DNA from 3 places in the Chryseobacterium proteolyticum genome. Region 3 is predicted to be linked to each of the others. Evidence: riboswitches for the same ligand, from Rfam matches in the RefSeq annotation. Region 3 holds a riboswitch; each other region holds the start of a gene.
What was found. Region 3 has a riboswitch for S-adenosylmethionine ahead of ACJ5H0_RS10965 (TonB-dependent receptor plug domain-containing protein). Riboswitches for the same ligand answer to the same signal wherever they lie in the genome.

Region 1 (8,189 bases), 670 kb from region 3:
AAGACATAAAGGACTTGATGGAATCTGCCAATGAAATTTTAGGTTTCGATATTTTATCCCTTATGTTTAATGGGACAGAAGAAGATCTAAAGAAAACCGAGGTTACTCAGCCTTCTATTTTTATACATTCTGTAGCTGCTTTAAAAGCTGTAAATGGACTTGGTGCTGAAATGGTAGCCGGTCACTCTTTAGGAGAATTTTCAGCATTGGTCGCTAATGGAGTTCTGTCTTTTGATGACGGTCTTAAATTAGTATCTGGGCGAGCAAAAGCAATGCAGGAAGCTTGTGATATTAATCCAAGCTCAATGGCTGCAATTTTAGGATTGGAAGATGCCAAAGTTGAAGAAATTTGTGCACAGATCAATGGGATTGTTGTTCCTGCAAATTATAATTGTCCTGGGCAACTTGTAATTTCAGGAGAAACTGCTGCCGTAGAAGAAGCTTGTATTAAATTGAAAGAAGCGGGAGCGAAGAGAGCATTATTGCTACCTGTTAATGGAGCTTTTCATTCTCCATTGATGCAACCTGCACAAGAAAGATTGGCGGCTGCTATTGAACAAACTAAATTCAGAAAAGCAACGATTCCAGTTTATCAGAATATTACCACGACTGCAGTTACAAATCCTGACGAAATTAAGAAAAACCTGATTGCTCAGTTAACAGGTCCTGTAAAATGGACACAATCTGTTCAGAATATGATTAAAGACGGAGCATCTAACTTTGTAGAAGTTGGACCAGGAAAAACTTTACAGGGGTTGATCAAGAAAATTGATAGTTCTGTAGACGTTGCTTCGGCAATCTAAAAAATAAACAAATGGGCGAAATATTTTCACCGGGAAAGCTCATGCTTACTTCAGAATATTTCGCTATAGATGGAGCTCTTGTCCTAGCGGTACCAACCAGGCTGGGACAAGAGTTTTTCTTTGAAGAAACGGAAGATGGGAAATCATTGGTTTTTTGGGAAGCTTACCATCAAAATAAACTATGGCTGAAAGTGATCATTGATTATTCCTCTTGGAAAATCCTTGAGACAAATATAGCTCCCAGTGCCCAATTTCTTATAAAAACGTTGAAAAACGTCCAAAAGCTTTCTGCTCGTAAATTCCAAAATGCAGATTCTTACTTTTTAAAAACAAATCTACAGTTCCCTTCCGATTTTGGATTGGGAAGCAGTTCAACATTAATGAACAACCTTTCTGTGTGGGCTGAGACAGATCCTTTCGTGCTAAATAGTCTAAGTTTGGGTGGAAGTGGTTATGATATTGCTGTCGCAAAGGAAAAATCAGCAGTTTTGTATCAGAATAAACCGGTAATACAATATAAAAGAGTAACCTTTGATCCTATCTTTAAGGACAACTTGATTTTTATCCATTTAAATCAAAAACAAGACAGCAGGGAAGCAATCGATCTGTATAAGTCTAAAATAAAATCCCGGAAACTGATCGAAGTATTTTCAGCCCTTACCAATGAAATTCTATTATGTAATGAATTAAATGATTTTTGTCATTTAATGACTGTTCATGAAAGAAAAATTTCTGATTTTCTGAATATTCCTACCGTTAAAGACAAATTCTTCTCCGACTGTCCGGTTTTTGTGAAAAGTTTGGGTGCCTGGGGGGGGAGATTTTGTAATGAGTGCCAAATTTAGGGGCTTTGAGGACTATTTTCGGGGAAAAGGTTTTGCGACTATTTTTGAATGGGTTGATATAATTGCTTGATATTTAATAATTTGCCGTTCTGTTTTTTTCTTTGTCATTCTGACTTATATCATTATATTTAACCACCTGTAACACTAAATTAATATTTAATTTTGTTGGACTAAAAAAAGAAATAGAAAATATAAGTAAAATGAAACACGCTAAAATCATCCAGGATTTGCAAAAATTAGGGATTAAGGGAGACTATGAAATAATATATAATCCCTCATATGAGGAATTATTTCAAGCAGAAGTTTCTCCTGAAAATCAGGGTTTTGAGAGAGCTGAACTTACGGAATCTGGTGCAGTATCAGTAAAAACAGGAATTTTTACTGGCCGTTCTCCAAAAGACAGATACATTGTTCAGGATGATGTTACAAGAGACACAATTTTCTGGGATGGCAAAGTGAACTTGCCTACAACAGCAGAAATCTTCAAGTCTTGTAAAGAATTAGTGCTAGACCAACTTTCTTCTTCTAAGAAAATTTATGTTGTTGATGCATTTTGTGGAACAAATGCTGACACAAGACTTAAAGTGAGATTCATCGTAGAAGTTGCATGGCAGGCGCATTTCGTTACTAATATGTTCATCCGTCCATCTCATTATGAGCTGGAAAACTTTGGAGAACCTGATTTCACTGTTGTGAACGGTTCTAAAACAACGAATCCGAATTGGGAAGCTCAGGGACTAAATTCCGAGAATTTTGTAATGTTCAACCTTACGGAAAAATTACAGATCATTGGAGGAACCTGGTATGGAGGAGAAATGAAAAAAGGAATGTTTGCAATGATGAACTATTACCTTCCGCTAAAAGGAATGGCATCTATGCACTGTTCTGCAAACGTAGGAGAAGAAGGGGATGTTGCTTTGTTCTTCGGCCTTTCCGGAACAGGTAAAACAACTTTATCCGCTGATCCTAAAAGATATCTTATTGGTGACGATGAGCACGGTTGGGATAACAATGGAGTTTTCAACTATGAGGGAGGTTGCTATGCAAAAGTAATTGACTTATCGGAAGAAAAAGAACCGGACATTTTCAGAGCGATCAAAAGAGATGCTCTTCTTGAAAATGTTGTTGTAAATAATGGTGTTTCTGATTATACCGATAACTCAATCACTGAAAACACAAGAGTTTCTTATCCTATATACCATATTAACAAGATTGTACTGCCTTCTAAAGCTGGGCATGCTAAGAAGATTGTTTATCTTTCAGCTGATGCATTCGGAGTATTACCTCCGGTTTCAATTTTAGATGAAAATCAGGCTCAATACCACTTTTTATGTGGATATACTTCTAAATTAGCAGGAACTGAAAGAGGAATTACTTCTCCGGAACCTTCATTTTCTCCGGCTTTTGGTGAGGCATTTCTTACGTTACATCCTACCATGTACTCTAAAACCTTGATTGGTAAAATGAAAGAACATGGAGCAAAAGCTTATTTGGTAAATACAGGATGGAATGGTACAGGAAAAAGAATCTCATTAAAAGATACAAGAGCCATTATTGATGCAATAATTGATGGATCTATTGAGAACGCTCCTAAGGCGCAAGTACCTATTATGAACTTGGAAATTCCTACTTCTTTACCTAATGTTTCAGAAGGTATTCTGGATCCAAGACATACATACAGTGATGCTTCAGAGTGGGAAGAGAAGGCTAAAGACTTAGCATCAAGATATATTAAGAATTTTGAGCAGTACTGTAACACTGAAGAGGGGAAAAAGCTGGTTGCTTCCGGACCTCAATTACAAGAACAAACAATATAAAAAAAGAAAAGCCTCATCATTGATGAGGCTTTTTTATGTATTAAAACATCCTAAAAGCTTAATAAAGCCAGTCTGTATCCTTTCATTCCAAAGCCGGATAATACAGCATCTGTGTGAGCCGCTGTTACTGACTTTTGCCGGAATTCTTCTCTTTTATAGATATTGCTGATATGTACTTCAATCTTAGGTTTCTGTATATTCTTTAAACAGTCGGCTATCGCATAAGAGTAATGAGTAAAAGCCCCCGGATTAATAATAACAGCATCAAAATCATCTTCCTGAAGTCTGTTAATTAATTCTCCTTCAATATTCGATTGATAATAGTTCAGTTCGTAAGAAAGGAATTCATCTTTTAGTTTTTCCAAATATTCATCCATTGAAATTATTCCATAAATTTCAGGTTCTCTTGTGCCCAACAGATTTAGATTCGGTCCGTTTATGATTAAAATTTTCATAACATAAAATTAAAAAGTTTTTTTCGATTAGTGCGGATATTTTACGGGTTTTATTTGAGGGAGATGTTTTACATTATTTTTAATGATATTTCTCATGTTTAAAAATTTAACATTTTCTCTAATGGTTTGTTAACAGGTGTTTTAAGTGAAAATTAAGTTAATTTTTGAGAATTTAAAATAAAAAACAAATTAGTCTACTTGTTTTATAGACTAATTGTTTTTAGATTTGCATCCATATTTCGATCGGCTTATAAAGAAAGATGGAGGGAACTGACCCTATGAAGTCTTAACAACCTGCATGATGCAAGGTGTTACATTCAGCCTTTTAAGGAAAAATAAGCATTTGGTTAAATCAATTTCTTGATGCCCTTTGCTGTGTTTTCCGCAAAGGGTGTTTTTTTAATATTTAACAAATAAAATTGATTATGGTTAGTAAAAGTTTATTCAAAGCTGGTGTTTGGATTTCACCCGGTGCTTTGTTTTTCTTAGGCATTATTAGTGTTAATGGGCAGGAGATAAAGCAGAAGAAAGATACGCTTAGGGAAAAAGATATTGATGAAGTCGTTGTGGTAGCTTACGGTAAAGCGAAAAAGACGAGTTACACAGGTTCTGTAGCGACGATCTCCAGCGAAAAGATTAATAATCGGCCGGTAACCAATATTACAAAAGCTTTGGAAGGGCAGGTAGCGGGATTACAGGCAGTAAGTGCTTCAGGCCAACCGGGTGCTACGGCAACAATCCGTATCAGGGGGATCGGATCTATTAGTGCCTCAAGTAATCCTTTATTCGTGGTGGATGGAATTCCTTTTGATGGAAATATCAATTCTATCAGCCCAAATGATATAGAATCAATTAGTGTTTTGAAAGATGCTACGGCAAGCTCTCTGTATGGATCAAGAGGTGCTAACGGAGTGATTATTGTGACTACAAAGTCAGGGAAAAAAGGAGAATCACGAATCAATTTTAATATCAGTCAGGGATTTTCCAGCAGGGCTGTAAAGGACTATGAACAGGTTACCACGGACCAGTATTTTCAATTATATTGGGAAGCAATGAGAAATGGATATAAATCAGGACAGGTTTCAGCACAACAGGCTGCACAAATGGCCACAGATAATCTTGTGAATAATCTGGGCATCAATCCATATGGTTCTAACTATGCAAAACCGGTAGGGACAGATGGAAAACTGCTGCCTGGAGCAAGGCCTTTATGGAATGATGACTGGAGGGATATACTACAAAGAGTGGCCTCAAGAAACCAGGTTGATCTTGATTTTAGTGGCGGAAATGAAAAAGGAAACTATTTTTTCTCATTGGGATATCTTGATGATAAGGGTATTGCCATAGGATCCGGATTTACAAAATACAGTACGAGATTGAAGATTAATAATGAAGTGAAAAAATGGTTAACAGTTGGAGCAAACCTTAGCTATACCAATAGTCTTCAGGAGGCACCACCATCTTCCGATTCAAGAACTGATAATATTATTAATGCAGCCAGAGTAATTCCTTCTTTTTATCCATACTATGAAAGAAATCCTGATGGAAGCTATAAGCTTGATGCTAACGGAAATACAATTTACGACTTCGGAAAGTACAGGCCGACAAGTGCTTTGCAAAATCAAAATGCAGCAGCAACTTTGCCATTAGATAAAAATGAAAACAGGGAAGATAACTTTTCAGGAAAAGGATATTTGGATTTTACCTTCTTACCGGAATTAAAATTTAAATCCAGTTTTTCAATTGACCTGGTAAATTATAATGGGCATTATTATTCAAATCCGTTACTTGGGGAGGGTAGTGAAATCGGAGGTTCGGTGACCAAGACAAATTCACGGACATTATCTTATACAACCAGTAATATCTTGACCTATGACAAAAAATTCGATCAGCATCATTTCAATATTCTAGCTGGACAGGAGTTTTATCATTATGAGTATCAGACGATATCCGGAAGCCGAAGTCAGTTTTCTTTACCTTATTATTATGAACCGGATGCAGCGGCTTTATTAGGAGGTTTTAGTGGTAATAGTGATAAATTAGGTTTACTGAGTTTTTTAGGTAAAGCAGAGTATGATTTCAATAACACTTATTTTATTTCCGGATCTGTAAGATCAGACGGATCTTCCCGTTTTTCACCTCAAAACAGATGGGGAACTTTCTGGTCAGTAGGAGGTTCATGGAAGGCGTCTAATGAGCAATTCATTAAAAATCTAAATTTCTTTAATCAGCTAACCCTTCGTGCGAGTTACGGAGGACAGGGAAATGATAAGTTGAGTACTTATTATGCTTACCAGAGTCTTTACGCATTTTACAATAATCTGGGAGAAGGAGGAACAGTTGCTAGCAGGCTTCCCACTCCTGATCTTAAGTGGGAAACCAATCTTAACTTGAATGTGGGGCTGGAATTTGCTATTCTTAAAAACAGGGTTAAGGGTAATGTGGAATATTTCCAGCGTCAAAGTAAAGATCTTTTATTTGACAGGCCTTTGGCTCCCTCTCTTGGTTTTAGTGGTTATTCAGCGAATATTGGAGAATTGAAAAATACAGGCTTTGAATTTTCATTATTCACAACTCCGATTAAAACGGACGATTTCCAATGGGATGTTGATGTTAATGTAACAACCCTAAAAAACAGAATTACGAAACTTCCTAAAGGCCCAATTGTAACAGGAACTAAATTATTGCAGGTTGGGGGTTCTGTTTATGATTTCTTTATTCCGGAATGGGTTGGAGTTGATCCAAGTAACGGTGCTCCGCTATGGAAATATGTTTATCAGGATGCCAATGGGAATACAATAGAAGGAACAACTTCTGAATATGCAAAGGCGACAAAAACATTGCAGGGTTCTTCTTTGCCTAAATTCTCCGGTGGAATCACTACAAATATTACATATAAGGATTTTGATTTATCCGCGCTGCTAACTTTTAGTGTTGGAGGAAAAATTCTTGATACAGATTACACCATGTTAATGTCAAATGGAAGCAATGCTGGAAGGGCATGGAGCGCAGAGATGTTAAACAGATGGACGCCTGAAAATCCCAACACGGATGTTCCGGCTTTAAGTACAACGACAAATAACTGGACTTCAACGTCCTCAAGGTTTTTATACTCGGGGACTTATGCCAGATTGAAAAATGTGAGTATCGGATATACGTTACCTTCAGATTATTTCGGAAGACTGGGACTGAAAAAGTTCAGAATTTATCTTCAGGCTGAAAACCTTTTAACTTTCTACAAGCACAAAGGAATGGATCCCGAGCAAGCTATAGATGGTACCACTTATTACAGATATCCGGCAATGAGAACAATAACATTCGGTCTTCAGGCTACACTTTAAGTTTATATTAAAACAATCAAAACAATGAAAAAAATAAAATATATATCATTTATACTTATAGCAGCTTTCTCTTCTACTGCATGTACTAATGATTTGGAAACAGCTCCTACTAATCAGGCTAATGAAGCCGAGATATTCAAGACAGCTGAAAGTGCTGAAACGGTGATTAATGGGACATGGGCAAAATTCAATGATGACGGGCCTACCTATGCTAACATTGGCTATTCAACAGTATTACGGGCCAGCGATGCTATGGGAAGTGATGTCGCTGTCCTTACTAATAAATATGGCTTTGCATCGGCTTACGCTTTTACCGATTTAGTGAATAGTACCGGAAGTCGTTCTCAATTTGTATGGAGTTTATTATATTCTGCAATCAATAACATGAATAATGTGATTAGTCGTATTGATGGAGTAGAAGGAAGTCAGTCTAAAAAGGATCAGGTTAGGGGCCAGGCAAAAGCTTTACGTGCTTTTTGTTACTTGAATTTAGCAAGCCTTTATCAGTTTAGTTATTTAAAAGATAAAAACGCTTTAGTAGCTCCAATTTATACAGAACCTACAACCACAAATTCTGTAGGAAAAAAGAGAGCTAGCCTTCAAGAAATTTATACTTTGATTAAAAACGACCTATCAGAGGCAGGACTTTTATTAGCAAATTATACAAGAAATAATAAGGATAAAATTGATAAGTCTGTAGTATATGGATTATTGGCCAGGACTTACTTAAATACTGGTGAGTGGACTAAGGCTACTGCTGCTGCTCAAATTGCAAAAGCTAGTTTTCCGTTGATGGCTCCCGAAAAGTATAAGGACGGGTTTAATGATATTACCAATGGGGAATGGATCTGGGGACATGGTCAGACGCAGGAACAATCAGGAGAAAGTTATGCATTCCACTACTTAGATGTTTCTTCATCAGGAAGTT
Region 2 (8,189 bases), 820 kb from region 3:
TTTCTTTCATCATCATTCGTTGCATCGTGCTGAACTTCTTCATAGAATTCGTTGGCCTCAGCAATCCGGGTGTTGAAAATCTCATCAAAATGATGAAATGGTTCATCGGTGTCGTTTGGCGACAGCCTGAAATCAAAGGTTTTTGATTGTCCCCCACCAATAATTTCTTCAATCACAAAAGCGGCTTTTGAGCCTCTTTTTTCCGGATTAACGGTATTGGAGTTATGAATAATGTGATCGTTTATACCATCCTTGAAATAGGTGTTATCTGTTAAAGGAGCTCCGTATAATTTAGGTGTATTGGTTTCATTATCACAAAAGAGACTTTTGGCACCGGTGTTTCTTGAATAGAATTTTTTGATGGAAATACTATCATGGTTAATATCAATACAGCCGTCGTATGAGGCGTTTAGCTGCCCCTTATAAGTATTATATCCCCATTTCCAGTTGTTACGGAACCAGGCTGTTGGAGCGACAACAATAGGTGCATCGTTTTGGCTCCTGTTACAAACTGTGATACGGACTAAAAAATCGTCAGCATCTGCTTTACAGTATTCGATGAAAATATCAAAATATTCATCATTATCAAAGATTCCGGTATCAAAGATTTCAAATTCAGCTTCTTTTTTGCTTCGTCTTCCGTTTTCAGATAGCAGGTGATCATAAGGAAATTCATGGATCGGATATTTATACACCATCTTCATATAACTATGGGTAGGCGTGTTGTCCAGATAGTAAAAGATCTCTTTGATATCTTCACCATGATTGCCCTGGGGATTACTCAATCCGAAAAAACGTTCTTTGATCATTTTGTCCTTTTTGTTCCAAAATGAAAGAGCGAAACAAAAAAGCTGTTTGGTGTCCGATATTCCCGCAATCCCTTCTTCACCCCAACGGTAGGCATGACTTTCAGCTTTATCATGATTGGTGAAATTCCACGCATTGCCATTGGGACTATAATCCTCACGAACATTACCCCATTGTCTGTTGCTTACATAAGGCCCCCAGTTTTTCCATTTTATATCCTGTAATCTTTGTTTTTCTGCAGTCATAGTTCATCATTTTTCACTACGAAGGTAATTTTTTTTGAAAAATAATTCCAATTTTTTCTATCTGAATAATTCTTAACACATCCTTGTAACTATAATGATTACAGGGATTTTCAGAATAAATTAATTTTTTCATGAAAAAATTAAATAAAATATTATATCTTTGCACCATTCGATCATTCAAATATTGAAAATGTTATCAAGAAAGGTTGAGGGATTAGACCCGATGAAACCTTAGCAACCCTTTGTGCAAGCGAAGAAGGTGCTACGTTCTACCAAATTATTTTTTGGACAGATAACTTACTGAGTTTTTCAGCCATTTCCTGTGGCATTTTCAATTGTATTATAAATAATGTATAATAGAATTGAAAACAGAACTAAAACATATTAATCTTTCGTATCAAACTAATTCCGGAAAGGAATGCAATATCCCGTTGAGCTATCAGACCTTCGGGAAAGAACTGTTTTCGGCACCTGTTATTTTAATCAACCATGCTTTAACGGGAAATTCCAATGTATCGGGAACAAATGGCTGGTGGAAGCAATTAGTAGGAGATGGCCAGGTGGTTGATACCAATGTCTATACGGTTTTGTGTTTCAATATTCCCGGAAATGGTTATGATGATTTTTTAATTGAAGAATATGAAGAGTTTACTCCTTCGGATATTGCAGGCATATTTTTAAAAGGGTTAGAATTACTTAACATTAAAAGTCTATATGCCATTATCGGAGGTTCTCTTGGTGGAGGAATAGGATGGGAAATGCTGGTTAAACGTCCGGAACTTGCAGAAGTATTTATTCCCATTGCCTGTGATTTCAGAACTCATGATTGGCTGCATGCGCAATGTATGGTTCAGAAATTTTTATTAAATGGAAATGACGCTCCGTTACAAAAGGCAAGAATCCATGCAATGCTATGTTATAGAACCCCACAATCTTTAAACGACAGATTTCAAAATAAATACAATACCGCAAAAAATAAGCTTGAATCGGAAGATTGGCTTGAATATCACGGAAAAGCTCTTAATGAAAGATTTAGTTTAAAATCTTATCAACTGATGAATCATTTGCTGATGAACATTAATGCCGAGGAAGAAAGGCTGGAGAATATACAGGCACGAATGCACTTGATCTCCGTTGATACAGATTTGTTCTTTCCTGCTTCCGAAATCCGGATGTGTTTTGAAAAACTGAAAGGTAAAAAAAAGAATGTTTCTCATCACGAGATCACCTCAGTTCACGGGCATGATGCCTTCCTAATGGAATACAAACAATTAAATAATATCATTAAAACCATTTTATTACAGAAAGAAACTGAACAATTACAAGAAACCTGTAATAAAGCTAAACAATAAAGAATGAACAGATGAAAAATGTTAACGAAATAAAATTTTTAAAGAACAGATCAATCATCAAATTTGAAGGAGAAGATTTCTTAGGGGAAATCGGTATTGACGGTAGAATTTTTAAAGCACTTACTTTAGCCAGGATTAGTGTAGGAGTGATCTCACAACAAGCTATAGAAAACGGAATATCAATTTTGGTTCACGAAAACGATTCTGAAAATGCGGTTAATTGTCTGATAGAGGAATTTGAAGCAGAAAGGAAATCAGGGGCAGTATCTCAGATTTATAGTATTAATAACGTTTCAGTTTTGGGATTTGTAGCAGAAGATTTTAATAAAATACTGGCGGAACTCGCAAGAAATAATGTTTTTCCTTTGCTTCTGAATCAGATAGCAAGTGAAAAAAGAGTAAATATTGTAGTTACTTCTTCTCAGGATGAGAAAACTAAGAATATCATTGAATCTGAAATATCCAAAAAACCTAAAACCGTTCATCTTGCAATCATTGGACATGGGAATGTGGGTAAAACTCTGATTGACCAGGTATTGGAATCTTCCGAAGAAATTAAGAGACGAAAAAAAATAGATCTTAAAGTAGTGGCTGTTGCTAATTCAAGAAAAATAGCATTCAATAAAAAAAGGTTTTGGTCATAATTGGAATGATGAGGTTTTAGTTGCAGAAAACCCTTCTAATGTTGATGAACTTATCAGTTTCTCCAGAGAGAATCAGCTGGAGAATCTTATTGTGGTTGATAATACGGCGAGTAAGGATTTTGTTAAGAATTATCATGCTTTAGCTGAGAACGGATTTGATCTTGTATCTTCCAATAAGATTTTCAATACCCTTCCAATAGAAGAATATCGTAAACTAAGATATACGTTGAATAAAAATAACAGACGATACCTTTACGAAACCAATGTGGGAGCAGGTTTGCCTTTGATCGATACCATTAAACTATTACACCTGTCGGGGGAAAATATTACAAGAATTAAAGGCGTGTTTTCAGGTTCTTTAAGTTATATCTTCAATAATTTTTCAGTTAGAGATGAGAAATTTTCAACCATTATAGGAGAAGCAATGGAGAAAGGATTTACTGAACCGGATCCTCGTGAGGACCTTTCAGGAAATGATGTTGCAAGAAAGCTTTTGATTCTGGCGAGAGAGTTGGATCTGATTAATGAATTCAATGATATTAATATTCAGAATCTAATTCCTGAAAACCTTCTTTCTATTGGCAAAAATGAATTCATTTCCAGATTGGGAGAATTGGACGAGGAATACCAGAAAATTAAACAAAATCAGGAGGCAGATCATGTTCTACGATATGTAGGCGATCTACATGGCGATCTTCAAAAAGAAAAAGGAGAACTTGATGTAAAATTAATTTCTGTGCCGGCTACTTCCGCATTAGGGCAATTAAAAGGATCAGATTCCATTTTTGAAATCTATACGGAGAGCTATGGTGAAAACCCTATTGTAATTATGGGAGCCGGTGCGGGAGCACAGGTAACCGCGAGAGGTGTTTTTGGTGATATTTTAAGAGTAAGTGAAACAAAATAAATCAATGTACGAATGTAACGATATAACAGTATGCCGATAAAAATGGCTCAGATCAGATTCGATCGATTCATTGGTAAACTGTTGCATTGATACATGATATTAAAATTAAAACTATATGGAAAATTTTGAAACGTTTGCAATAAGAACGCAGACTGAACGAACTCAGTTTGATGAACATTCTACTCCGCTCTATCTTACATCCAGCTTTATTTTTCAGGATGCAGAGGATATGAGGGCGAGCTTTGCAGAAGAAAAATCAAAAAATTTATACAGCAGATTCTCTAATCCAAACGTTACTGAATTCACCGATAAAATTGTGAAAATGGAGGGTGCGGAAGCGGGATATGCTTTTGCTACCGGAATGGCAGCAATTTATTCAACATTTGCAACTTTGCTTGATGCCGGAGATCATATTGTAAGCTGCCAGTCTGTTTTTGGATCTACACACACACTTTTTACAAAGTATTTCCCGAAATGGAATATTGAGACTACCTATTTTAAGGCAGAAGATGCAGAAAATGTTGAAAAGCTTATCAAACCTAATACAAAAATTTTATATCTGGAAACTCCGACTAATCCGGCAATTGAGATTCTGGATCTTGAGTTTTTCGGGAAAATTGCAAAAAAACATAATCTTATCTTCATTGTAGATAATTGTTTTGCCACCCCTTATCTTCAACAACCTATCAAGTACGGAGCTGATATTGTGGTTCATTCGGCAACAAAATTAATTGACGGACAAGGAAGGGTTCTTGGTGGAGTTGCGGTAGGAAAAGAAGACCTTATCCGGGAAATCTATCTTTTTGCAAGAAATACAGGTCCAGCCATGTCTCCTTTTAATGCATGGGTTTTATCTAAAAGTCTTGAAACTTTAGCCATCAGAGTTGAAAAGCATTGTGAAAATGCATTGAAAGTCGCTGAATTTTTAGAAAGCCACCCGAATGTGGAATTAGTAAAATATCCTTTTTTACCTTCACATCCAAGCTATGAAGTAGCAAAAAAACAGATGAAATTAGGAGGGAATATTGTCGCTTTTGAAATCAAAGGAGGAATTGAAGGAGGTCGAAAATTTTTAGATAAAATAAAGATGTGTTCACTTTCAGCAAATCTTGGTGATACCAGAACAATTGTTACACATCCTGCTTCTACTACACATTCCAAATTAACCGATGAGGAAAGGAATGAAGTGGGAATCACTGCCGGCCTTGTACGTTGTTCTGTAGGGTTGGAAAACGTGGAAGATGTTATTGCAGATTTAAAACAGGCATTGGATTAACTCAATTGAAATGGGCTTTAGCCCATTTAAGAAAAATAATATTAACGGCTTTAGCCACAATCTACAAAATGAAAAGTTCAGAACAATTATATAAGGCACTCTCCGAAAGAATTTTAGTTCTTGATGGGGCTATGGGAACGATGCTTCAACGATACAAATTTGAAGAAGAAGACTATCGTGGTGAGCGTTTCAAAGATTATCCGCATCTGGTTAAAGGAAATAACGACCTACTTTCCCTCACACAGCCTCATGCTATTGAAGAAGTTCATAGAAAATATCTGGAAGCGGGAGCTGATATTATCGAAACCAACACATTCTCGGGAACTACAATTGCAATGGCAGATTATCATATGGAAGACCTGGTTTATGAGCTGAATTATGAATCTGCAAAAATTGCCAGAAAAGTATGTGATGAATTCACAGCTAAGAACCCGGATAAACCTAGGTTTGTAGCAGGATCTATTGGTCCTACGAACAGAACGGCAAGCCTGAGCCCTGATGTAAATGATCCGGGATATCGCGCCATTACATTTGATGAACTGAGAATTGCTTATAAACAGCAGTCCGAAGCTCTTTTGGATGGGGGTTCTGATATCTTGCTGGTAGAAACAATCTTTGACACCTTAAATGCGAAAGCAGCTTTATTTGCCATTGATGAAATTCAGGATGAAAGAGGAATAAAAATTCCGATAATGGTTTCAGGAACTATTACCGATGCTTCGGGAAGAACTTTGAGTGGTCAGACGGCAGAAGCATTTTTAATTTCGGTTTCACATCTGAATCTTTTGAGCGTCGGATTCAATTGCGCGCTGGGAGCTAATCAGCTGACACCTTATCTGGAAACATTGGCTCATAATTCGGATTTTTATGTCTCAGCATATCCCAATGCGGGATTACCGAATGCTTTCGGTAAATATGACGAGACACCCGAGTTTATGGCAGAACAGATACAAGAATATGTGGAAAAAGGTCTGATCAATATTATTGGAGGGTGTTGTGGTACAACCCCTGAACATATCAGGGCTATAGCGGACTTAGTGAATAAGTATGAGCCAAGAAAATTGAGAAAATTTGCATGATTTGATAGATTTTTTTCATTGAATCAATTGTAAGATAACGGTTTAGTATTATTATTTTTAAGTTAAACTAAAACTAATCATATGGAAAAGCCGAGTTACTTAAAGAGTGCAGAAGACACAAAAATCTTTAATGAATTAAGAAAAAAGGTGAACCAGAGAGTCGAAAACATAGAGGAAAACAGAGATATCTACATTCAGATTAAAGCTGTTTTATTGCCCCTTATTTATATTGGGCTATATGTTTTTGCGTTGATTAATGTTGAGAAATCTTTGCTTTATATTTTGAGTTTTGTGTTAATGGGAATTATGTTGGTTTTGATCTATCTGAATTTAATTCATGAAGCAGCTCACAATAATATATTCCAAAACAAAAGATTAAATAGCTGGGTACTGCAAATTTTTGATTTTGTGGGAGCCAATTCTTATATCTGGAAGAAAAGGCATATTGCAAGCCATCATGCATATCCGAATGTAGACGGATGGGATACTGATATAGAGCAGAGTGGTTTACTGCTGATTGTTCCATGGATCCGGGCAAAAGGAGTGCAGAAATACCAGCATCTGTTTTTCTTTCTGGTGTATCCTTTATATTTATTCAACTGGATGTTTATCAGGGATTTCAGGGATTTCTTTGATAAGGAAAGGGTTATTTTAAAAACCCAGGGCGCCATTCCGGTTATTGAGAAAGTAAAGATGGTTGTTTATAAACTCTTTTATTTCTTTTATCAGATTGTTGTTCCTGTTGTATTCTTTAAAGTTTCGATTGGATTGGCGATAGGAGCCTGGTTTTTACAGGTCATTACAGCAAGCATTTTTGCTTTGTTTGTTTTATTGCCATTACATCCGCTTCCTGATAATGCTTTTCCAAAATTAGATGAGAAAAACTCACTTCCATACAGCTGGATTCGGCATCAGTTGGAAGTAACCAATGATTTAACCAATAATAATTGGATGATCAGAAATGTATTGGGGAATTTCAATTTTCATGTGGCTCACCACCTCTTTCCAAATTATAGCTATATGTACTATAACGAGATAACAGAAGAAATAGAAGAGTTTGCTAGAGAACATGGTTTAGTATACAAAAGATTTCCAATTTTTACTGCTTTAGGCAAACATGTTGATTTGCTGAGGCAAAATGCAAATAATGCATATTACATTTTAGAAGAATAAAAAATTGATGAAATATTTAAGATTATCGGGCCTTGAGCCTCTTATCATAACACCGGAAAGTAATTTCATCAACGTTGGTGAAAGGACTAATGTTGCCGGTTCTAAAAAGTTTTTAAGATTAATCAAAGAAGAAAAATTTCCTGAAGCATTAGATATTGCAAGACATCAGGTGGAAGGGGGAGCGCAGATCCTCGATGTTAATTTTGACGACGGACTGATTGATGGTAAAACATCAATGGTTAAATTCCTGAATCTGATTGCTTCCGAACCTGATATCGCGAGAATTCCCATTATGGTGGATTCTTCCAAATGGGAGATCCTGGAAGCAGGACTACAGGTTGTTCAAGGAAAATGTGTGGTGAATTCTATCAGTTTAAAAGGAGGGGAAGAAGAATTCATCAGACAGGCAAAAGCAATAAAAAGATATGGTGCTGCTGTTATTGTGATGGCTTTTGATGAAGAAGGACAGGCAGATACCTTAGACAGAAGAATAGAAATTTCAAAGCGATCATATGATATTTTAGTTAATCAGATTGATTTTCCTGCTGAGGATATTATTTTCGATTTAAATATCTTCCCTGTTGCAACAGGAATGGATGAACATAGAAGAAATGCTTTGGATTTTATCGATGCAACACGATGGGTTAGACAAAACCTTCCCTATGCCTCTGTAAGTGGTGGAGTTAGTAACGTTTCATTTTCCTTT
Region 3 (8,189 bases):
ATTTTTTCTGATGATCTGTGCAACCTGATTTTTAGCTGAACTTACACTATATCCGATGAATGCATAATCAAAGGCAGAAAGTTTTACTTCATAATTGTCAAAGATCGTAGGCTGCAGATTCGGATTTCCGGTAACCTGGGTATTCGGTCCCTGGAATGTAGTGTTATTGGGATTAAGTGCAGAAATACTTGGCAGACTGATTTTCTTGTTATAGTTTGCTGAAACAGAAACCTGATTCATAAAGCTGTACTGAACACTTGCATTTGGAAATAATTTAAACTTATTAAAAGGGATCAGATTTTTCTGAACTATTGCACCGGTACTGTCAATCACCCTTGTAATTCCAGAGATGTCATAATTTTCAGCCCTTGATCCTAATGTGAAATCGAATTTTTTCAATTTAGCCTGGAACTCAAGATAGGTGGAAGCGGTCTGTCGTTGATAGTCCAGATTGGTCAGACCTCTGCTTTGAGTATCGAAGTTTTGTTTTTCATATAATCCACCGAAACTTACCTTTCCTCCATCAAGGATCTTGATTGGCTGCGAATAATCCACTTTAAAATTAGCAATTCTCATGTCAGATTCATTGTTCAGTAAAAGACCATCCGAAAATCTTGGAAGATTTTCGTTAGGATTGATGTAACTGATATCTCTGAAAATATTATTCTGATCAAATTTACTCGTTGATTTGGTATATCCGAACTGGAAATCTAGTTTTTGAGATTTATCACTAAAGCGTTTCTGATAGGTTATTACCGCTTCCTGTCTCAAATTATTCGTGTAGGCAGCATCAAATGCATGAAAATATCCTTCCCTGATACTGTCTTTAACAGGAATGTACGGTAGGTCAGCAAAACCGTTACTATCTGTGTAATTGCTGTTTTTATTATGATAGATATCGTAATTTAATAATAATCTGTCCTGTCCCAGATCAAATGTTAAGCCTGATTTCGCGAAATAACCACGGCCGATTCTATCCGTATTGCTTAATAATAAATCATTTTGATTCGAATTCAGCATACTTTCCCGATAGTTCTGTCCGATGTTCAGCTGCCATCCGAAATATTTATTACGGGCGTTTAAATTTAAAGAGTTGCTGGTTCTGCTTCTCAACTTACCGTAGTTGGTAAATGAATAATTTCCTGAATAAGTTGCCGTAAGATACTTATTAGCATTTTTGTTCGTAATGATATTCATAATTGCGCCCCCGGAAGTTGCCGGGAATTCAGCGCCAGGTTGAGTGATCACTTCAATTCGGTCTACAGAATTGGCAGGCATCCCTTCCAAAAATGAATTAAGTTCATTGGAAGTAATGTTTAAAGGGCGTCCGTTAAGATAAACATCAAGGATCTTTCCCTGATACATCATACCCGCAATATCAGTAGACACCAGACCCGGAAGTTTTTTGATACCCTCTAAAACATTTCCGTTGTTCAGCTGGGGCTGTTCTGAAAAATCAAAAATAGTACGGTCTGCCTTTTGTTCAACGGCTTTTTTAGTTTTGGTAATTACAACGCCTTCGATCTGCTTTTCCTTGACCTGGTTGTTGGTTTTTTCCTGAGCCTTTGTGACAATAATGCTTAAGGAAAATAAAACGAGTACAATTTTTTTTCATAATGGTTTTTACTACTACTCAGTTAGACGTTTAAAATAAAAAAAATGTTACAAGGAAAGTTTTTAGAGGGTTGTTTTATTCCATTAAATACCTCACAATAGAATATAATTATATTGCATCATCATACGGCTTGGTTTTGCGATTAATTTAAAAATTTTACAAATTATTTTTTTATTTGTAAAATAGTTATATCTTTGCCTCACAATTATCAAGAATCTCATAGATGGGATAGCAACCTGCAAAACAAGCAAGGTGCTGAAATAGATAAGCCGGCAAGCTCCGGAAAAAATGTTTTTCTATTCATTCCCATCTTACAATTTTTGTTTAAAATTTAAAATCAATGTTTAAGAACAGGGAAAATTACAGCACAATGAATTTGACTTTTTGCCCGGCAGATATCGAAGCAAAGCTTCTGTATGCTGGTGATCACTCATGGCATTTCGTGATGTGTATGTGTTGTTGTTCTTAGCCTCTGGTTTCTATTAACTAATAAAACCGTTTATCATTTTTCTTTTAGCCTTGTGTTTTCAAGGTTACAGGATACTTTTTGCTTAAAATTTTAAGCAAACAAAAAAATTATAATAAAAATTTAAAAATAAAACACATGCGCCATTTTAAAAATAGAAGTATCATTGCCTCGGCCACTTTAATTTCGACGTTTTACTTCGCCCAGTCTGATACTCTAAAATCAAAAAAAAATCGATGAGGTTGTTCTTCTCGGTTCAAGAGGATCAGGTAGATCATTAACAGATACTCCGGTTCCGGTAGACGTTATTAACATTTCAAAAATATTGAAACAAAGCCCGGTTAATAATATAAGCCAGGCTCTAAACTATATTGTCCCTTCTTTTTCCTCCACATCGCATACTGTAAATGACGGGACGGATTTTGTGGATCCTGCACAGTTGAGGGGTTTAGGTCCCGATCAGGTTTTAGTTTTACTTAATGGGAAAAGAAGGCATCAGTCTTCACTCATCAATGTAACACTTACACCAGGTAGGGGTTCGGTGGGAACAGATCTTAATGCGATTCCCGCTTTTGCTTTGGATAAAATTGAAGTGCTTCGGGATGGTGCTTCTGCCCAATACGGATCTGATGCTATTGCAGGAGTTGTCAATTTAGGTCTTAAAAAAAGATTGGGGCTATCCGGTCAGTTATTTTTGGGAGGATATGCTTCACCGGTTACCAACAATTTTTCCGGTGGACTGGATGGAGAAACCATCTCTTTAGACCTGAATTATGGATTCAAACTTGGAAAACATGGTTTCTTCAATATTACCACATCAACCCAATACCGGGATCCTTATTCCCGAGCTGGTGTGAGGAATGGCGATATATACAATGCCTATAATGCTATTAACTACAGGGCTGCTCAAGATGGGATAGATATAGACGGGCTTTATAAGAATATAAATAATACTTCCAATAGCCAGCAAATTATCAATACGATTAAACAATATGCAACAAAAGTAAATTATTTTTCATCTGATTTACAGAATAAAATTGCAAACGCCAATAATATTTCAACTTTACAGGGTTTATTAGGAGGGGATGTTACCAATGATGAACTTGCATATAGAGGACTTCAACGAAAAGATTTCAGTATCAGGGCTGGACAATCGAAATTGCAGTCAGCACAGGTTTATTATAATTCAGAAATTCCGATTAATGATGACTGGAAGGTGTATTCTTTTGGAGGATATAGCTACAGGCTTGGGAATGCCGGAGGTTTTTTCCGTTTGCCTAATACCGAGAGAAATATCAATTTTATAACACCCAACGGATATCTGCCGCAAATTGAGTCTACCATTAATGATTATTCATATGCAGCTGGGATCAAAGGAAAATGGAATGACTGGAATATAGATCTCAGTAACACTTTTGGGAAGAATACTTTCAATTTTGGAGTTGTTAATACTTTTAATTCTTCATTGGTCAACAACTCTCCAAGAAGATTTGATGCAGGTGGACTTGAGTTTTTGCAAAACACCCTAAACCTTGACTTTTCCAAAAAGTATGATGTATTGCATGGGCTGAACATTGCATTTGGAGGGGAATACCGTTATGAAAATTATAAGGTGAATGCCGGTAACGAGAATTCTTATGCCTCTTATGATATTTATGGAAATGTAGTGACCGTAAATACTCCAAAAAATGAGCTTGTGACTGATTTTTTTGGCGTAACAAGACCTGCCGGTTCCCAGGTATTTCCGGGATTTAGTCCGGATAATGCTGTTTCCGGAAATAGAAATAGTGTGGCCGGATATGTAGATGTGGAACTGGAACCAACGGATTGGTGGCTGGTAGAAGGTGCTTTGCGCTATGAAAACTATTCAGACTTTGGATCTACCTTTAATTATAAACTAGCGACTAATGTGAAGTTGGCTGATAATTTTAATTGGAGAGGTGCTGTTTCTACAGGTTTTAGAGCCCCTTCATTAGCCCAGATCTATTATAGCTCAACATCAACCTTAATTCAACAGGGTAATACTACCCAGGTAGGAACATTTAGGAATAATTCCGAGGCTGCACAGGCGCTTGGGATTCCAAAACTGAAACAGGAAACCTCCCAGTCGTACAGTACAGGACTTACTTGGAAAGCTCCAAATTTGAATCTTGTGGTTACAGCAGATGTTTATTATATTAAAATTAAAGATAGAGTAGTGCTCACTGATTTGTTTTTCAGGCCTAAAGGTACTAGAGGTGTAGATTTTCCTGAAGGATCGGATCAGGCGATTCTGCAGGATGCTTTTGACCTTGCAAGAGCTAGTGCCGCCAATTTTTTTTGCGAATGCTGTAGATTCCCAGACCAAAGGGCTTGATCTTACCATTTCCCAGACATCCAATTTAGGTTCAGGAATTAATCTGGAAAATAACTTTGGGCTCAATCTGAATCAGACAAGAAGAATAGGAAATATTCATGCCTCCCCAAAATTAGTTAGCCAGATAGACAGTTACTTTTCTGAGCCTAACAGGATTTACTTTGAAGAAGCTGTACCCCGTGTAAAAGCAACTCTATCCAATAATCTTAGAGTTTCCGGATTTAATATTTTATTGAGGAATTCTTTCTTTGGAAAAGTAACCGACGCTGATGTATTGGATGCTAATTTTGATGGTGTAGTAGGAAAACAGGAACACTTTGTATTGAATAATCGTTTTGTAACAGATCTTTCAATAGGCTATGACTTCAGTAAAAATATATCTGCAACTATTGGAAGTAATAACATATTCAATGTAATGCCTTCCAGAAATCCACTAATCAATTCCCTGACAGCAGATAATCAGTTTGTCTACTCCAGACAGGTTTCCCAATATGGCATTGGAGGACGATTTCTGTTTGCAAGAATAGAATTTAAGTTTTAATACTATGCAAGCTTTGAAGGATAAAGCCATATAAACAAAGGCAGAGATTTAAGTTGATAAATCTCTGCCTATATATTTATAAAGAAGAAAATTCTGTGAATTCATATTCTGCAGAGCAGGTTAAAAGTTGTCTGAGGACTGCTGCATGTCCGTTTCCTACGATTACAAGAATCCTGTCGTCACTTTGATGCGAAATATTCTGTATATTACGGAATATTCTCAGATTCCTGCTATACCAGTTCATGGCAAGTATATCAGCTCCGTCATAATCCCTTAATTTAAAATCTCCACTCAGATAAGCGCCATATCCATATTCGTGATATTCTTTGCTGTTAAGGTATTGAAAGGTTTTCATAAGTGAGCTAAAATTTTTGGCTTCTGAATGATTATAGAAATCAGTAAAGTTTTGAGAAATGGGGTCATCACTTTTATAATCATACCCCTCTGTAAGTTTCTTAAAATACAGTGAGTCAGTCTTTCCAAACTTTTCCATAAGGTCTTCTAATACGGAAGAGGCGTCTACACTGAATAGTTCATTGATCTTCAGTTCACTGGCAATTCTCATGGCAAGCTGATACCGTTCGTCTCTTTTATCATGGTGTTTTCCTTCATTATACTCTTTGAGTTTTTGATTGGCGTTCCATTCGGGTGAAGCTTCAATAGCAATCTTTGTTGGCCTGAACTTCTTAATATAATTTACCAGATCGGTAACCTCTTTGGATGTTTTAGGAGATAGTACATCGATCTGGTCCTGTTTTTTGATTTTGTGGGCATCCAGATTAGGATAATCAAAATGGAATGAACCAACTACTAATACTTTTGTTTTTGGGGAAGGGAAGAAATCTGATGGTTTTTTTTTGGGCCTGAACAAAGCAGGAAAATAATAGAAGAGTGTAAAGAAGTGTTTTCATGATATTTTATTACTATTATTAAAACAACTTATTATATAGATTTATTACATATTCCTATAAAAATTGAAGGTTATCATATAAAGTATACATATAAATAAAAAAACATCCCGACCGGGATGTTTTTTTTTATTATCGGGGCATAAATAGATTTATGCCTCTTGCTGTTTAATAAGATTCAATGCTGAACCAGCTTTGAACCAGTCGATTTGTTGATCATTATAGGTGTGGTTAGCCATAATAATATCCTTGGTTCCGTCAGCATGTACAAATTCCAGTGTTAATTGTTTTCCGGGAGCAAACTGATCTAAATCTAAGAAGTTAACAGTGTCGTCTTCCTGGATTTTATCATAATCTGCCTCATTAGCGAAAGTTAATCCCAGCATCCCTTGTTTTTTAAGGTTGGTTTCGTGGATTCTTGCAAATGATTTTACCAATACTGCTTTTACACCAAGATGTCTCGGCTCCATTGCTGCGTGTTCTCTTGATGATCCTTCACCATAGTTCTGGTCTCCCACAACGATGGTGGGAATACCTGCCGCTTTATAAGCTCTTTGAACAGCCGGAACTTCACCGTATTCACCCGTTAATTCGTTTTTAACATGGTTTGTTTCCATATTATAAGCATTTACTGCTCCGATTAACATGTTATTGGAAATATTATCAAGGTGTCCTCTATATTTTAACCATGGTCCAGCCATAGAAATGTGGTCGGTTGTACATTTTCCAAAAGCCTTGATTAAAACTTTAGCTCCTGTAATATTTTTACCATCCCATGCAGGGAATTCTTCTAATAACTGAAGTCTGTCTGATGTAGGGCTTACTTTTACTACAACCGAAGAACCATCTTCAGATGGAGCCTGATACCCATTGTCATCTACAGCAAACCCTTTTGCCGGTAGCTCAGATCCTTTCGGTTCGTCTAGTTTAACCTGATCTCCATTCTCTGCAGTAAGCGTATCGGTAATAGGATTAAAGTCCAGTCTTCCTGAAATTGCTACAGCAGCTACCATTTCCGGTGAAGCTACGAAAGCATGCGTATTCGGGTTACCGTCCGCTCTTTTTGCAAAGTTCCTGTTGAAAGAGTGAATAATAGAGTTTTTCTCTCCTTTATCAGCTCCCTCTCTGTCCCATTGCCCTATACAAGGTCCACAGGCATTTGTAAAGATTCTTGCGTTTTCAAATTTTCTGAATGAATTTAAGAAACCGTCTCTTTCTGCAGTGAATTTCACCTGCTCGGATCCTGGATTGATACCCAAAATAGCTTTAGGTTTTACTCCTTTTGCCACAGCATCTTCAACAATAGAAGCAGCTCTTGATAAATCCTCATAAGACGAGTTGGTACAAGAACCGATCAGTGCCCATTCAACCTCTAAAGGCCATCCGTTAGCTTCTGCTTTTGCTCTGAACTCAGAAACAGGAGTTGCTAAATCCGGAGTAAATGGTCCGTTTAAATGCGGAGCCAGCTCGGAAAGATTGATTTCAATTACCTGATCAAAATATTGTTCAGGATTTGCATATACTTCGGCGTCACCAGTAAGGTGTTCAGCAATTTTATCAGCAGCATCCACAACATCCTGTCTTCCTGTAGCAGCCAGATATCTTCTCATGGAGTCATCATACCCGAAAGTAGAAGTGGTAGCTCCAATTTCAGCTCCCATATTACAGATGGTTCCTTTACCTGTTGCAGAAAGAGATTCTGCTCCTTCTCCGAAATATTCCACGATGCATCCGGTTCCTCCTTTTACAGTAAGGATTCCTGCTACTTTTAAGATCACATCTTTTGCAGAAGTCCAGCCACTCATTTTACCGGTTAATTTTACACCGATTAACTTAGGCATTTTAAGCTCCCATGCCATTCCTGCCATTACGTCTACAGCATCAGCACCACCTACTCCGATGGCTACCATCCCAAGTCCTCCTGCGTTTACCGTATGCGAATCAGTACCGATCATCATACCGCCAGGAAAGGCGTAATTTTCCAGTACTACCTGGTGGATAATACCGGCTCCAGGTTTCCAGAAACCGATTCCATATTTATCACAAACAGAACTCAAAAAGTTGAAAACTTCAGAGTTTTTATTAATACCTTCCTGTAAATCTGCTTCTGCACCTACTCTGGCCTGGATTAGGTGATCCGCATGGGCAGTAGAGGGAACGGCAACTTTGGCTTTGCCGGCTTGCATGAACTGCAAAAGTGCCATTTGTGCTGTTGCATCCTGCATAGCTACTCTATCCGGAGCAAAATCTACGTAAGAGCTTCCTCTTTCATGTGCTGTAGTTGCATTTCCTTCCCAAAGGTG

Region 1: it holds a riboswitch for S-adenosylmethionine, as region 3 does, so the genes downstream of both, ACJ5H0_RS14190 (SusC/RagA family TonB-linked outer membrane protein) here and ACJ5H0_RS10965 (TonB-dependent receptor plug domain-containing protein) in region 3, are expected to answer to the same signal.
Region 2: it holds a riboswitch for S-adenosylmethionine, as region 3 does, so the genes downstream of both, ACJ5H0_RS14995 (alpha/beta fold hydrolase) here and ACJ5H0_RS10965 (TonB-dependent receptor plug domain-containing protein) in region 3, are expected to answer to the same signal.

Annotation. Positions count from the first base shown of each region.
Region 1 covers NZ_JBJLWK010000003.1:692,109-700,297, forward strand. Annotated here, with positions in the region: gene fabD (ACP S-malonyltransferase) at 1-803, shown strand, start outside; gene ACJ5H0_RS14175 (GYDIA family GHMP kinase) at 815-1,648, shown strand; gene pckA (phosphoenolpyruvate carboxykinase (ATP)) at 1,849-3,465, shown strand; gene ACJ5H0_RS14185 (type II 3-dehydroquinate dehydratase) at 3,516-3,920, opposite strand; SAM riboswitch class I at 4,166-4,262, shown strand; gene ACJ5H0_RS14190 (SusC/RagA family TonB-linked outer membrane protein) at 4,346-7,261, shown strand; gene ACJ5H0_RS14195 (RagB/SusD family nutrient uptake outer membrane protein) at 7,286-8,189, shown strand, end outside.
Region 2 covers NZ_JBJLWK010000003.1:849,691-857,879, forward strand. Annotated here, with positions in the region: gene ACJ5H0_RS14990 (MGH1-like glycoside hydrolase domain-containing protein) at 1-1,052, opposite strand, end outside; SAM riboswitch class I at 1,243-1,351, shown strand; gene ACJ5H0_RS14995 (alpha/beta fold hydrolase) at 1,415-2,404, shown strand; partial or broken gene ACJ5H0_RS15000 (ACT domain-containing protein) at 2,416-3,955, shown strand; gene ACJ5H0_RS15005 (O-succinylhomoserine sulfhydrylase) at 4,071-5,231, shown strand; gene ACJ5H0_RS15010 (homocysteine S-methyltransferase family protein) at 5,300-6,310, shown strand; gene ACJ5H0_RS15015 (fatty acid desaturase family protein) at 6,392-7,483, shown strand; gene metH (methionine synthase) at 7,491-8,189, shown strand, end outside.
Region 3 covers NZ_JBJLWK010000003.1:26,859-35,047, reverse strand. Annotated here, with positions in the region: gene ACJ5H0_RS10970 (TonB-dependent receptor domain-containing protein) at 1-1,389, opposite strand, end outside; SAM-I-IV-variant riboswitch at 1,816-1,914, shown strand; gene ACJ5H0_RS10965 (TonB-dependent receptor plug domain-containing protein) at 2,407-4,437, shown strand; gene ACJ5H0_RS10960 (hypothetical protein) at 4,385-4,978, shown strand; gene ACJ5H0_RS10955 (DUF5694 domain-containing protein) at 5,055-5,849, opposite strand; gene ACJ5H0_RS10950 (aconitate hydratase) at 6,039-8,189, opposite strand, start outside.